3 regions of the Paenibacillus sp. B-A-8 genome follow, and region 2 is predicted to be linked to each of the others. Evidence: riboswitches for the same ligand, from Rfam matches in the RefSeq annotation. Region 2 holds a riboswitch; each other region holds the start of a gene.
The links. A riboswitch is a leader RNA that binds a small molecule or an ion and turns the genes downstream of it on or off. The one in region 2 is predicted to bind cyclic di-GMP.
Positions count from the first base shown of each region.

Region 1: it holds a riboswitch for cyclic di-GMP, as region 2 does, so the genes downstream of both, ACN6MV_RS01875 (anti-repressor SinI family protein) here and ACN6MV_RS03180 (transglutaminase-like domain-containing protein) in region 2, are expected to answer to the same signal.
Region 3: it holds a riboswitch for cyclic di-GMP, as region 2 does, so the genes downstream of both, ACN6MV_RS10795 (DUF6612 family protein) here and ACN6MV_RS03180 (transglutaminase-like domain-containing protein) in region 2, are expected to answer to the same signal.

Region 1 is NZ_CP183882.1:413,975-418,299, reverse strand. Features, by position in the region: gene sipW (signal peptidase I SipW) at 1-341, shown strand, start outside; gene ACN6MV_RS01885 (TasA family protein) at 433-1,053, shown strand; gene ACN6MV_RS01880 (helix-turn-helix domain-containing protein) at 1,213-1,542, shown strand; gene ACN6MV_RS01875 (anti-repressor SinI family protein) at 1,750-1,905, opposite strand; cyclic di-GMP riboswitch class I at 1,933-2,017, opposite strand; gene ACN6MV_RS01870 (2-oxoglutarate dehydrogenase E1 component) at 2,490-4,325, shown strand, end outside.
Region 2 is NZ_CP183882.1:697,298-701,622, reverse strand. Features, by position in the region: gene ACN6MV_RS03180 (transglutaminase-like domain-containing protein) at 166-975, opposite strand; cyclic di-GMP riboswitch class I at 989-1,069, opposite strand; cyclic di-GMP riboswitch class I at 1,178-1,258, opposite strand; gene ACN6MV_RS03175 (class D sortase) at 1,383-2,033, opposite strand; gene ACN6MV_RS03170 (GtrA family protein) at 2,068-2,472, opposite strand; gene ACN6MV_RS03165 (glycosyltransferase family 2 protein) at 2,462-3,442, opposite strand; gene ACN6MV_RS03160 (phospholipid carrier-dependent glycosyltransferase) at 3,542-4,325, opposite strand, start outside.
Region 3 is NZ_CP183882.1:2,510,903-2,515,227, forward strand. Features, by position in the region: gene ACN6MV_RS10780 (Cof-type HAD-IIB family hydrolase) at 1-701, shown strand, start outside; gene ACN6MV_RS10785 (hypothetical protein) at 966-1,439, shown strand; gene ACN6MV_RS10790 (copper amine oxidase N-terminal domain-containing protein) at 1,559-2,782, shown strand; cyclic di-GMP riboswitch class I at 2,900-2,991, shown strand; gene ACN6MV_RS10795 (DUF6612 family protein) at 3,111-3,959, shown strand; gene ACN6MV_RS10800 (serine hydrolase domain-containing protein) at 4,257-4,325, shown strand, end outside.

The DNA of each region.
Region 1 (4,325 bases), 280 kb from region 2:
AAGAAAACCTGCTCATTACTCACCGTGTTGTAGAAGCAACAATGAACAATGCTACTGGTGAAGCCATGTATCGCACGAAAGGCGATAACAATGATGCGCCTGATATGAACCCTACCAGTTCCACGAATGTTGTAGCTGAGTATGCAGGGGTCACCGTACCTTATGTAGGTTACGCTATGAATTTCGCAGTTTCCAAAGCTGGAAGTGTTGTGCTCATGATCGTACCAGGCTTGATGCTCCTGCTCTATGCCCTGTATTCATCATGGAAGGCTGTAGCTGCACTCGAAAAGAAAAATGCGGCTATACTGCCCACCTCTCCACCTCCAACTGAAATACAGTAATTCGTTGATTGTCCGCTTCCGCTTACGAACCGGAAGTTACAATATATAACTTTTATAAAAAAACCACAAAAACCGAGGAGGAATTTTAATTATGGGTATCAAAAAAACATTGGGTCTTGGCGTAGCATCTGCAGCACTGGGTTTATCATTGATTGGTGGAGGAACTTTCGCTTACTTTAGCGACACTGCACAAAGCACCGCTACATTCGCAGCAGGTACACTGGATTTGAACTCTGATCCTTCTGTTATCGTTGATTTGAAGGATCTGAAGCCAGGCGATACGATCAAAAGAGACTTCAAACTAAAAAATGACGGTACACTTGATATCGGTTCGATCCTCCTCAAAACAGCTACCTCTATTAATGATGTAGGTGGTAACAACGGCGCTAACGATTTGGCAAAATTCATCAAAGTTAAATTCCTGGTGAATAAAGATAAAAGCGGCATCTTACCTGGTAGTGAAGAGAAAGTAGTTTGGGAAACTACCCTGGCCGATTTGAAGACTCAGACACCGGATCTCGTAAAAAACACTGGACTTGATGCAATCTGGGGTACTAGCGAAGCATCTGGAATTAAGGCCGGCACAAATGATAGCTTCACCGTTCAATTCGAATTTGTTGATAACGGCCAAGAGCAAAACTACTTCCAAAAAGATTCATTAACTCTGACTTGGGATTTCGTAGGTAAGCAAACTGCTGGATCCGCTAAATAATCTAATAAGTCTTCCATTCGAAGAGCAGCAGATTCTTATTCCGGAAAGCGGATAAGTAGATGCTGCTTTTTTCTTTACAATAATCTTTGTCGAATTTATTGATATTTGCTATACTAATAACAAAAATTACGGAGGGGCGTCAGCATAGTGCCACAAAATATGGGCCAACGTATCCAGCATCTCCGCCTAGAAAAGGGATTGTCCCTATCTGAGCTTGCGGACAGAGCGGATGTTGCTAAGTCGTATCTTAGCAATGTGGAGAGAAACATCCAATCCAATCCTTCAATCCAATTTATCGAAAAGATCGCCGACGCGCTTCAGGTATCCATCCACGCTTTGCTCTATGGAGAACCTAATGATGCTGAGGAATCACCTTTAGATTCGGAATGGTTCCGATTGGTGCAGGAAGCTATGGCCTCAGGCATAAGCAAACGCGAATTCAAGGAGTTTCTGGACTACCAGAAATGGCGCCTGGATCAGAAGGATTAATCCTTCCATCTGATCTGATAAGATCCTCTTCTACTCATACTATCAAGCATAAGCGCCTTCGTTCTCCTATATGGACTGCGAAGGCGTTTTATATTCTACTAGAATATAAGGACAGTGTGTCATCTGAAACTTATAGCTTCTTATATAAAGAAAAAAAGCACAGCGAGTTATCGCTGTGCTCATTTGATATGTAATGCTCTGAATGTATTACTGCACGGCTTGCACAGTCTTCTCATGAAAGAAGCGACGAATTTCATCTGCCTTTATGCCAGCCTTCTTAGCTGCTAATAATAAATGGACCCACTCTACGTCTAGATCAATGACCTGCTGTTCTCTGTTGCTTCCCTGGTTGGACTTGTCCAAAAAATCTCCTCCTAAGATTTTACGTCCCCAGGCAATCCGGCTGTCATAGTATTTCTACCTTAGACCCGCGACTTTGTGCCCCTGCCTTTCGGCAAGTTTACCTTTTACTGGACCCTTTACGTGAAAGGATCTACTTTGAAATATATGAAAAACGCTAACTGCAATAACATTATACTATACTAAAGTGAAAAAGTGTGTCGATTTCTGATTAGTTTTTCCATTAAAAAACAAAAAATAGAAGTTCTTTTATAGAATTTCCTGTCCTATTATCGCGATACTCGTCTTATTCATAAAATTATATAAGCCAATATAATAATGTCCCATTCCCTATTTAGTTAAAATTAAGGATAATAGAATCATTTTAGTAGGCCTTTAGAATGGGTAATAAAAAAGAACAACTCTTTATTTAGTAGAATAAGCTAACCCATACCATTTTGCGAACGTATTAGACGAAAGAATGAATTGATTACATGTGTGGAAAGTAGCACAATAAGATGAGGAATGAAACCGCAATCATCACAGCTCCTACAAGCATTGACACAAAATGTCACGTATGGAGTTCATCCGTTGAGGAGGATGTATTCATGGCAGCCAAAGAGCCCTATAACGAATCCATTTGGAGTAAGTATTATGGACCCAATTTAGGCTACATTCAAGAAAGATACGAGCAATTTGTGAAAGACCCAACCACCGTAGAGAATAATTATCGCGAACTTTTTACAAATTCGGGTCCCCCACCATTAACACCGGATAGCGAACCGGCTCCACAGCCTCGCATTTCGGGAGACACCGAATGGCTTAGAAAAGCAGTAAGAGCTTCCAAGTTAATCGCTAATATTCGTATATATGGCCATATGGCCGCTGAAATTGATCCGCTTGAGCGGGACCACAATCCCATGGCTAAATATCTCGAACTTGAAACCTATGGGCTGACCCGTGAGGATCTGATCGCATTACCTGCCACACTCATTTGGGAGAATGCACCAAATGACGTGCATACCGGATGGGATGCTGTTCAGCGTATGCGTCAGGCATATACCAAAACTATCGCCTATGAATTCGGGCATGTGCATGAGGAAAAAGAATTGCAATGGCTGAATAGACAGGCAGAATCCACTAGCTCACCAGCACCTTTAAATAATTCAGAACGCAAAGAACTACTGAACCGCCTAATTCAAGTAGAGCAATTCGAAACCTTCCTCCACAAGACCTTTGTGGGTCAGAAACGTTTCAGCTTGGAAGGCAACGACGCTCTTGTGCCGATGCTCGATGAAATCGTACGCGCTGCTGCGCATGACGGTGCAGAGCATATTCTGATGGGTATGGCGCACCGCGGCCGTCTCAACGTTCTCGCACATATTTTAGGCAAACCTTATGATATTATATTTTCAGAGTTTCATCATTCTCCAAACAAGGAGCTCTTCCCTTCCGAAGGCTCTACAGGAATTAACTATGGCTGGACGGGTGATGTGAAATACCATCTCGGTGCAGACCGCGCTGTCCGTGAAGGAGAAACCGTACGCACAAGAATAACACTAGCGAACAATCCAAGTCACTTGGAATTCGTCAATCCTGTCGTGGAAGGTTTCACTCGTGCCGCTCAAGAGGATCGGAGCACTGCCGGGCTGCCTAAGATTGATACCAGTAAAGCTATAGCAGTGCTAATGCATGGCGATGCTGCTTTTCCGGGTGAAGGGATTGTTGCAGAAACACTTAATATCGGCAAACTTCAAGGTTATCAGAATGGTGGAACGATCCATATCATTGTTAATAACCGGATCGGCTTTACGACCGAAAGTGAAGACTCCCGTTCTACGCATTATGCCAGTGATATCGCCAAAGGGTATGAAATCCCGATTGTCCATGTCAACGCTGATGATCCGGAAGCCTGTGTAGCAGCTGTCCGTTTAGCTAGCGCATATCGCCACCAATTTAAAAAGGATTTCGTGATTGATCTCATCGGCTACCGCCGTCATGGTCATAACGAAATGGATGATCCTGATACTACACAGCCTATTGTTTACAGTAAGGTGCGTAAACATCCAACCGTCTACAAGGTTTATGCTGAGCGACTACAGCGTGAAAAGATTCTTACAGCTGACGATGTTAAAGAGATGAATGCTGCTGCAGAAAGCGTTTTGCAACGTGCGTATGATAGTATGAAGGAAGGCAATCACAAGAAAAAAGAACCAAAAGCCTTCATTCCTTTAGAAGCGGAACACGCTGCGCCAGGCTCAACAGCATTATCTATCTCCAGTCTGCAGGAGATCAATCGTGAACTGCTGACTGTGCCAGAAGGATTCCAAGTCTATCCGAAGCTGGAACGAATTCTGCAACGCCGTAAGGATGCACTGAATGAAGGTGAGAAGGTCGACTGGGCACTTGCTGAGTCTCTCGCCTTCGCTACCATTCTAAAAGAT
Region 2 (4,325 bases):
CGTTTATATAACTCTCTCAAACATTGCCTGTACGCTGTCTAACAACGCTTAACTATAATAACCTATCTACTCATAGAAAAGCAACCCCTAATAGAAAAATAAACAACCAGCTTAATTATTAAGCTGGTTGTTTATTTAATAGAGTTATGATTCTAGCGTTTCAAATTAATAGTATTTTGCTGCAGTATACTTACTTGAAGCCTTAATAAAATCCGTATTCTTCTTACTCTTCGCTGCCGATGCATCTACCGTGGTATCAATAGTAACCCATTTCCCATCCATCAATACTTCATTCCATGCATGGTATTGCGTAACGTAGCTAGTATTCCCCATCACCAATTTAGCAGGCACATCTACACTACGTAGCATTGCGGCAAAAAGAGAAGCATAGTCATAGCAGATTCCCTTTTTAGTACTCAAAGTGTTGTTAATGTTCGGAATGTAATCTGTTGTTACATTATTAGCAAGAGAATAATCATATTGCACATTAGCAACTACATAGTTATAGATTGCTTTAACTTTCTCTTCATCTGTTGTTTTACCTTTTGTAAGCTCTTTAGCCTTAACGATTGCTTTATCAGAAGAACTCCATTTCACATTCTGTACGGAGCCCAAATATACGGAATTTGAGTCGTTCATAGTTAAATCTACTACTTCAGAATAGAGAGCCTTATATTTATTACCCGTTGTATTCTCAAGAACAGAAACTTTATAAGTCCCATTCCCTTGTTGCAAAGGGAAGTCCTCAGCTTGTCCAGAAGCATATAAATTGTATGTATAGCTACTGTTATCTTTTGTGATCATCAGCTTAACTCTTTTATCTTTTGGAATATCGTAGTTAATACCGATTACACCTTGAGCCAATTTGGATGTATTCAACCAGTTTGAATCTGCGCTTGCAGCTTGAGCTGTGCTTACTGGAACCGAAGTAATCAGCACGAACAGCGCCACCATCATAAAATAAACCTTTTTCACGGATAAAACTCCTTTCGGTAGCTGGCTGCCATCCTTTCGGGAAGGCCCTTTAGCTTTGCGTCCCTACCTTTCGATAGGTTTGCCGTTATCGTATAAGCTCTATCTGTTCTAATTTCGCTAGACAAATTAACAGAATCAGTCCAAGTAGAAATATGAATCTTAGATTCTTATATATTTTATAAAAACAAAAAAAGCCTCTTCATTCGGTAACTGGCTGCCATCCTTACGGGAAGGCCCTTTAGCTTTGCGTCCCTACCTTTCGATAGGTTTGCCGTTTATCGTGTTTAGCTTTTATAGTCTTATACTACCATATTTATCCTCGTAAACAAGAACAAAATTGCTAGTTTTACTATTATTTTATAGTTATCTCTCTGTATTTCAGTTCTCTTGTCATTTCTCATCAACTATTAGGTAAGCTTAGCATGAACAATCAAACGATGTGTAGGATCTACTAGTGGGTCACACGTAATTAGAGTAAGAATCTTATCCTTGTTATTCCCGTCAAGAACAGACACATCACTGGGAAGTACAACAGAAATATCATAAACCTCGTAATTATATACCTGATCGCTCGTTTTTACCGTGATTACATCCCCAACCACAACTTCATTCAATCTGTTAAACAATCTGCCCGTAGTTCTAGCTCTATGAGCAGCTATTGCGGCGTTCCCGATTTCTCCAAGCGGGGCCGTTTCTTTCATATGGGCCGCAGCATGCTTCATATTTGCTTTTGTTGCTCCTTCTAATACTGGCAGCTTCAGATCAATCTTAGCAATCTCTATTAATGCGATAACTTTGCCGCCCACTTCAATCTCCGGTTCTGGCTTTTCTGTTTCTTGAGGCTGTGCCTGTGCATCTAGAACGGATTCCTCTGCTAGTAGCTGAGTGACCTCGGCATATCTACTCTTCAGATCAGGTGGTGGAGTGCTTTCGATGGTGCTCAGTTCAGCCGTTTCTAATAGCTTCTCCTGCTGCCAGTCGTTATACCATTCGTTAGCTTTTGGATAGAGCATGATAAGGATCCCAGCCAGTATGAGCACATACGAGAATTTACGCATGATTTTCACCTCCGTGGATTGGTTCTACTGCACTTTAGAATACCCATTTACGACTTCCGAAGAAGTTAATGATCACCGTCACAAACGTTACTAATACCTTAGAGATCAACACTTGAATGCCTAGTTTGTCAGTCAACAGATGCATTAGCAACAGCGATATTCCGAGCACTACCAGATTCAGTATGATAAACTTCAGCAACTGAGCCTTATCAAAGCCCTCTTTACTGCCACGATTGTGATCCTTGAAGGTAACTTTTTTATTCAAAATAAAGCTGTTCGCTGTCCCTGCACTATAAGAAATCACCTGTGCCAACGCATATACCATTCCAAGTGAGTTCAGTAATGTGAAGATTACGAAATCAATTAGGGTATTCACCAAACCTACGGCATTAAATTTAAGAAACTGTATAAATGCAGCGCGTAAGTTCTTATCTGACATTATTGTAGTCCTTCCGGCGATCCACTTGTTCCTCGTTAGGATATCCTTTAGTCTCACTTACAATATATAGCGGTCTATCCTTAGACTCGTCATAAATCCGTCCGATATATTCTCCAATTACACCTAACAGCATCAGAACGATACCATTAAAGAGCAAATTGACGCCTACAATGGAAGCCCAACCTGGAACCGTCCATGATGTGAAGAAGATTCTTTGAAATAAGACGAAGAATAAATAGAGAAAGCTAGAAAAGGATAGAAAAAATCCAACATACGTAGCAATTTTAAGTGGTTTATGGGAAAAGGAAGTGATACCATCTAGCGCAAAACGAATCATTTTCTTGAGCGGATACTTGGTTTCACCTGCATAACGCTCTTCCCGCTCATACTCCACCATCGTCTGCTTAAAGCCGACCCAGCTTACCAAACCTCTGACATACCGATTTTTTTCCTTGAGCCCCCGTAAGACATCACATACTTTACGATCAATAAGACGGAAATCGCCTGTATCCGTAGGAATGTCCACACTTGTCATGCTGCTGAGCAGCCGATAAAACAGCTTCGCCGTTACCTTCTTGAACATCGTCTCCCCACGGCGCTTCAGCCGCTTCGCATACACAACATCATAGCCCTCTTTCCACTTCTCGATCATTTGCAAAATGACCTCAGGCGGATCTTGAAGGTCAGCGTCAATAACAACGACCGCTTGACCTTCAGCATAGTCCATGCCAGCTGTAATCGCTACCTGATGTCCGAAATTACGCGAGAAGTCAATTAGCTTGACGCATTCATCTCGATCACTGATCTCCCGAATCATCTGGGCCGAACGATCACGACTTCCGTCATTAACGAAGACTAGCTCATAAGTATCGCCGCATTCGTCCATTACTTTTTTCAAACGTTCGTAAGTAACGCTAATTACTTGCTCCTCATTGAACATGGGTACAATTACACTATATCTGGCTTTCACCTTTATTCCTCCTACAAGCTTTATGGAGCGTTACATCTTCCTATTCTTCCTAATAACGCTGTAAGCATAAACTTATTGTTATAGATTCTTTTTTAAAGCTTAGAAAACCCAAGAAGGGAACCAACGCAGCATGTTCTTCACGTAATCACCGCTAACCTGCATCCCTGATAGGACTGGGTAGAACGCGACAAAGAGCAGTAACGCAACAGCCACATAAGCATAACGAACGTAACGAGCCTCAGGAAATTTACTATCTAGTAACTTCATTATATATACAATACCAAGAATCATAAAAGGTACCATAGCAAAATAATGGTAGATAAAGGTTTCTCTCGGGACAAGCATCCACGGAACATATTGTGAGAAAAAGGCGATCCAGATCATATACAGGTTTTTATCTTTGCGTTTCAGCGTAATCCACAGCGTTGCTAGCATTGCAAAAATACCCGTCCACCAGATAAGCGGATTCCCCATAGTCACTATACTGCTGACCTGACCTTCCGGCAATCCTTCACTGCCACTGAAGAACCAGACAGGTCTCTTCATAAATGGCCATTGCCACCAGGAGGATGCAAAAGGATGTGTAGCTACAAGCTGACTGTGGTAGTTGTACATATTCTTTTGAGAATCAATCAAACCTTTAATAGTAAAGCCCTCTGCTGATGCAGATAAACCCGGAACAAAAGATAAACTATAAATAATGACCGGAATGATTACAAAGAACGCAACACAACTAGCTAAAGTAATGATGGTATTCTTCCAGAACGAATTTACAGCTTCACGACAGGTACCTAACAGTTCCTTGTCTTTGATCTTCCCTTCCGCGAGCAACCTCCCCGAAGCTTGGTATTCTCTGTAACGCTCGAAAAGAGAGATAGCTAGC
Region 3 (4,325 bases), 1.8 Mb from region 2:
GCCTTGGCGGTCAAATCGTATTGTGTACGGGACGCAGTCCACAGAACTCGATTCCTTTCATGGAGGAAATGGGGCTGTCTGGTTACGTACTAGGTCACAACGGGGCTGCAACGGTACGTGTGAAAGATCGAGAAGTATTGCATCAATACGGTATGGATGCACGTGGTCTTGACCCCTATATTGACTATTGCCGTAAACACAATATTCATTATGATGTGAATACTGCTTTTGATATGTACGTTGATAATGTAGAGAACCTGACAAAAGAAGCTAATTATATGTATGAGCACTTTCGTATTGTGCCAGCAACACTGCCAGCCTGGGAAGATTTCCGTGAGCCGGTTGTTAAGTTTACTGTATTTACACAGCCAGAAATCCTTGACGAAGCTGAGCGTGAATGGCGTACTTGGACCCCTGAATACAACATTTTGCGGAGTGGTGAATTTTTCGTTGATTTGATGCATCCGGAATCCTCTAAAGGTAACGCTTTAAAAAATCTTGCTGTGAAGCTGGGAATACCACAAGAAGAAGTTCTCTCCATCGGTAATTATTTTAATGACATTTCTATGCTTACTTACGCAGGGATGGGTGTGGCGATGGATAATTCTCCTGTAGAGGTAAAAGCGGCAGCGAATGCTGTAACGGGTTCGAACAACGAGCATGGTGTGCGTGATGCGCTCGTAAAATATTGTTTATCCTAAGATTTTTTGGATTTGTGAAATAAGTTTAGGTGCAAAGCATAAAGCGGACGGGAGTCTGTTTTATGCTTTTTTTGTTGTGAAGGTAATTCATTCTAGTACTCTTTGGTTTGCTAGTTTCATATTCTCCTTTAATCTCTATACTTGTTTGATATAATAGATGTTAATTCCAATATTTGGTTGATGTATCCTTAGGTGAATTGATGGTATGTGTACCCGAATAATTTGCTGCCTTTTACTTATTATGTAATACGAAGGAGGGAAGAGATGAAGAGTGTTTTTTCTTATGTTTTATTAATATTGATTATTTTAATAAGTGGATGCAGCGGTAGTAATCAAGATAGGGTTCTATCGATGAATTATGATTTCGCTGAGCCGTTTAGATTTCCATTTGAAGTGAATGAAGTTCGTACGAAGATAGAACTTGATAATCCATATATACTCCAACAATATATCTTTCATTATAAAAACAAGCAGACCACACAGGAAATTAGGTTGATTCTAAGTAAGGTTATAAATGATCCAGAGAAAGTATCTGAACAAGGTAAACAACCTTATACACTAAAAAACGGAAAACAGGCTTATTACGATGAGGATGAGACCAGTCAATCTATTTGGTGGGAGAGCAAAGATGGTTTCTTGGCCCGCTTTGTTTATTATATCAACGGAAATCTTGATCTGTTAGGTGATTACAAACTGGATGATTCCGATCTAGTAGACTTAGCTAATCAGGTTCAATAGTATTTATAGAAACACTTCCCTTCATAAAAAAGTCATCATGGAATGGGACGGAAATATAGAAGAAGTTGAATTAAACAGGTAGAACAAATTACGCCATTATTGAGAATAGGATGTGTTAAATGGTTAGAAAGTTTGCGGTTCTTTTATTGAGCTTTTGCTTGATAATGACTACACCGCTTGTTATAGGGACAGCGTCTGCTGACAAATCTATTCAGTTGTTTGTGAATAATGTAAAGGTTGCTGGCGTTCATCCGATCTTAAAGTCTGGTGTTATGTACGTGCCGTATCGCCAATTTTTCTCCGCCATGGGTTATAAGGTATCATTTGATCCTGATACTCGTAAAATCTCAGGGGTCATAAGAGGTGCCAAAATCGAATTCTGGGCTGGTGAGGCTATCATTTACTACGACGGAGTGACTTATTATTTGGATAAAGAGATTCCTGTCCTTAATGGACAAGTGTATCTTCCTCTTCGTTTGGTTAGTAACTTAGCGAAATATTCGGTTAGTTATGATCAATCTAAGCTATCTGTGAGCTTGAAACCGTACGGAGAGGGTCAGGAAGCTGCTATTCAAGAACTACTTACGAAATACTACGAAACGTTTAGTCCCCGTTTATTAACATCTGATAATCTTAAATTAGGTTATATGAATCTAGAATATGATTATGAAGCTAATCAACCAATCAGTGAAATCGCAGTTAAAGACTTCAAAGTGACAATAGATCGGATTGAATACACTTCTGCTAGTGAAGCGAATCTTCAAGTAACTTACATTAAGAACACAGAAGAATTGAAGCGAGAAGCTGTGTATCTTTTCGATATTCGATATGAACGAGGACAGTGGAAGATCGCGAATGATAGCTTGATTTTTAATCGTATGGAGCTTCCTGCGGATATTGATAAGAAAGCTGCGGTTATTATGGAGAATCATCAAACCGAGCAGAATGCCGTATTGGCAGATCTAAGAACCTATTACAATGCGTATAACTCCGAAAATCTTGATCTTACTACCCAATATACAGACCCCTCGATTATTAAAGAATGGAATGCTGTTGTGTTCAGTTCGGTGACATGGGAAAGTATGATGAAGGGGCACTTTGCCAATTCTGAATCGAGGTACTTGCTAACCGACGAACGAGTCGTTTACCTAGGAGAAAAGGAAGCTGTCGTCCATGGGAAACTCGATTGGAGCGATGTTACATACAATGAAGGGGTAGACAATGATAAATACGAAGCTCTTATTTACTTGAAATATGTTAAGGGTCATTGGACTTATAATACTGACACCAGCCTAGACCAGTACTTTGATGAAAGAGAAAACAGCAATTTGAATAAAAATTAATCTATTACCTTTATTGTAAAGATAAATGGAAGATAAGTCGTTTACAGGTAAATATGACCATGCTAAAATTGGCAAAGGGACAAACGTCCTTTAATCTAATTTAAACTAATTGAATGTCCGCGTTAAAGGTAAAATCATCGAAAGATGATGACACAAAGCCATGGGTCTAAAGCCTTTCTACAGAAGGAAATGATCGCCAGGCCGCCATAGGGATGTCTTATGAATCATAAAGGATAGTTCTGAAGGACGTGTAGTCTATTTCGAGCTGTTTTTATTATTCCGACCTATACGGTGTTACATTATCGCAAGGGGCCGAAAGGGGAAGTACATGAAGAGTTTTTTTAAAACAATAGGTACAGGGTTGGCAGCGGGTGCTTTATTGCTGTCCGGAACGATCGGATGGATGTCTAATCCTCAAGTTGTGTCTGCAGCTACGACAGCAGCAGTCACTGCGGATCAAATGATCAGCAAAGTAACGGCAGCCTCCAAAGCACTAAAGAATTTCCACTTAGATGTGACCAAAAAACAGGATATTCAAAGCGGAGGGGTGCGTATCAGCAACACCAACACACTGAAGCTGGATATCAACCGTCTGCCGAATTTTGCCGCAGCAGGCACCGTCGATAGCAGTCTTTTAAAAACATCTTACAGCCTGTATGCCAATGACAAGGAGTATTACTATCTTGTAGACGGAAGTGAGCTTATCGATGAATCTGAAGACGAGGGTTACGACGATGACGGGGAGCCCATCGATCCCAATGCACAGTATTGGCTTGGACTGGAGAAGGTGGAGTGGAATGCTTTTTACTCGAAAGGTCAATATGATCCTGTTTCCATGCTTGATTCGGTCAAAAGTTATAAAAAATCGATGAAAGTCAACAATGTTGGCGCACAGACGGTCCTACAGTTCACGATAACTGATCCGACAGCAGCTAAGGGAATAATCGCACTGTATGACCAGGAGAATCTCTGGGATGGTGAGACCGTTCAACCGAAAAGCGTAACTTGGAAATTGTTCGTCAATACTAAGACCTGGCAAACGGAAAAGCTGACAGTCGATCTGAGTTATGTGCTGACCAGTGACGGAGAAAAAGATACATACACCACGAAAATTGAAGCTAAATATTCCAAGAATAACAAAGGTACAGCCATTGTAAAGCCGGCCGAACTAGAATAATAAAGGCATTTCATATCGAGTAAAAAGCGCTGTTCAATAGAGCAGCGCTTTTTGCTCGATTCTTGACAGTGGCTACCGGAAGTGAGATCAGTAAAAAATAGTTAAATATATAATTGACCTTCCATTTATTAGGGTTTTAGCGCATGCTATTTATGTAATTAATAAACTGAATTAATTTATAAGTACGTGAAATATCATGTTGTAACTATTACATTGACAAGGTATTATGAGTTAGGTGTATATTTACATTTATGAGAATTTATTGTGTTTTTATTTAATATTAGGGGAGTGTGAACAATGTTATCATCCACAGAGCTTAGTAAGCTGCACGAAGTGAATTACAGGGAGGATCGCTTAGAGGCACTT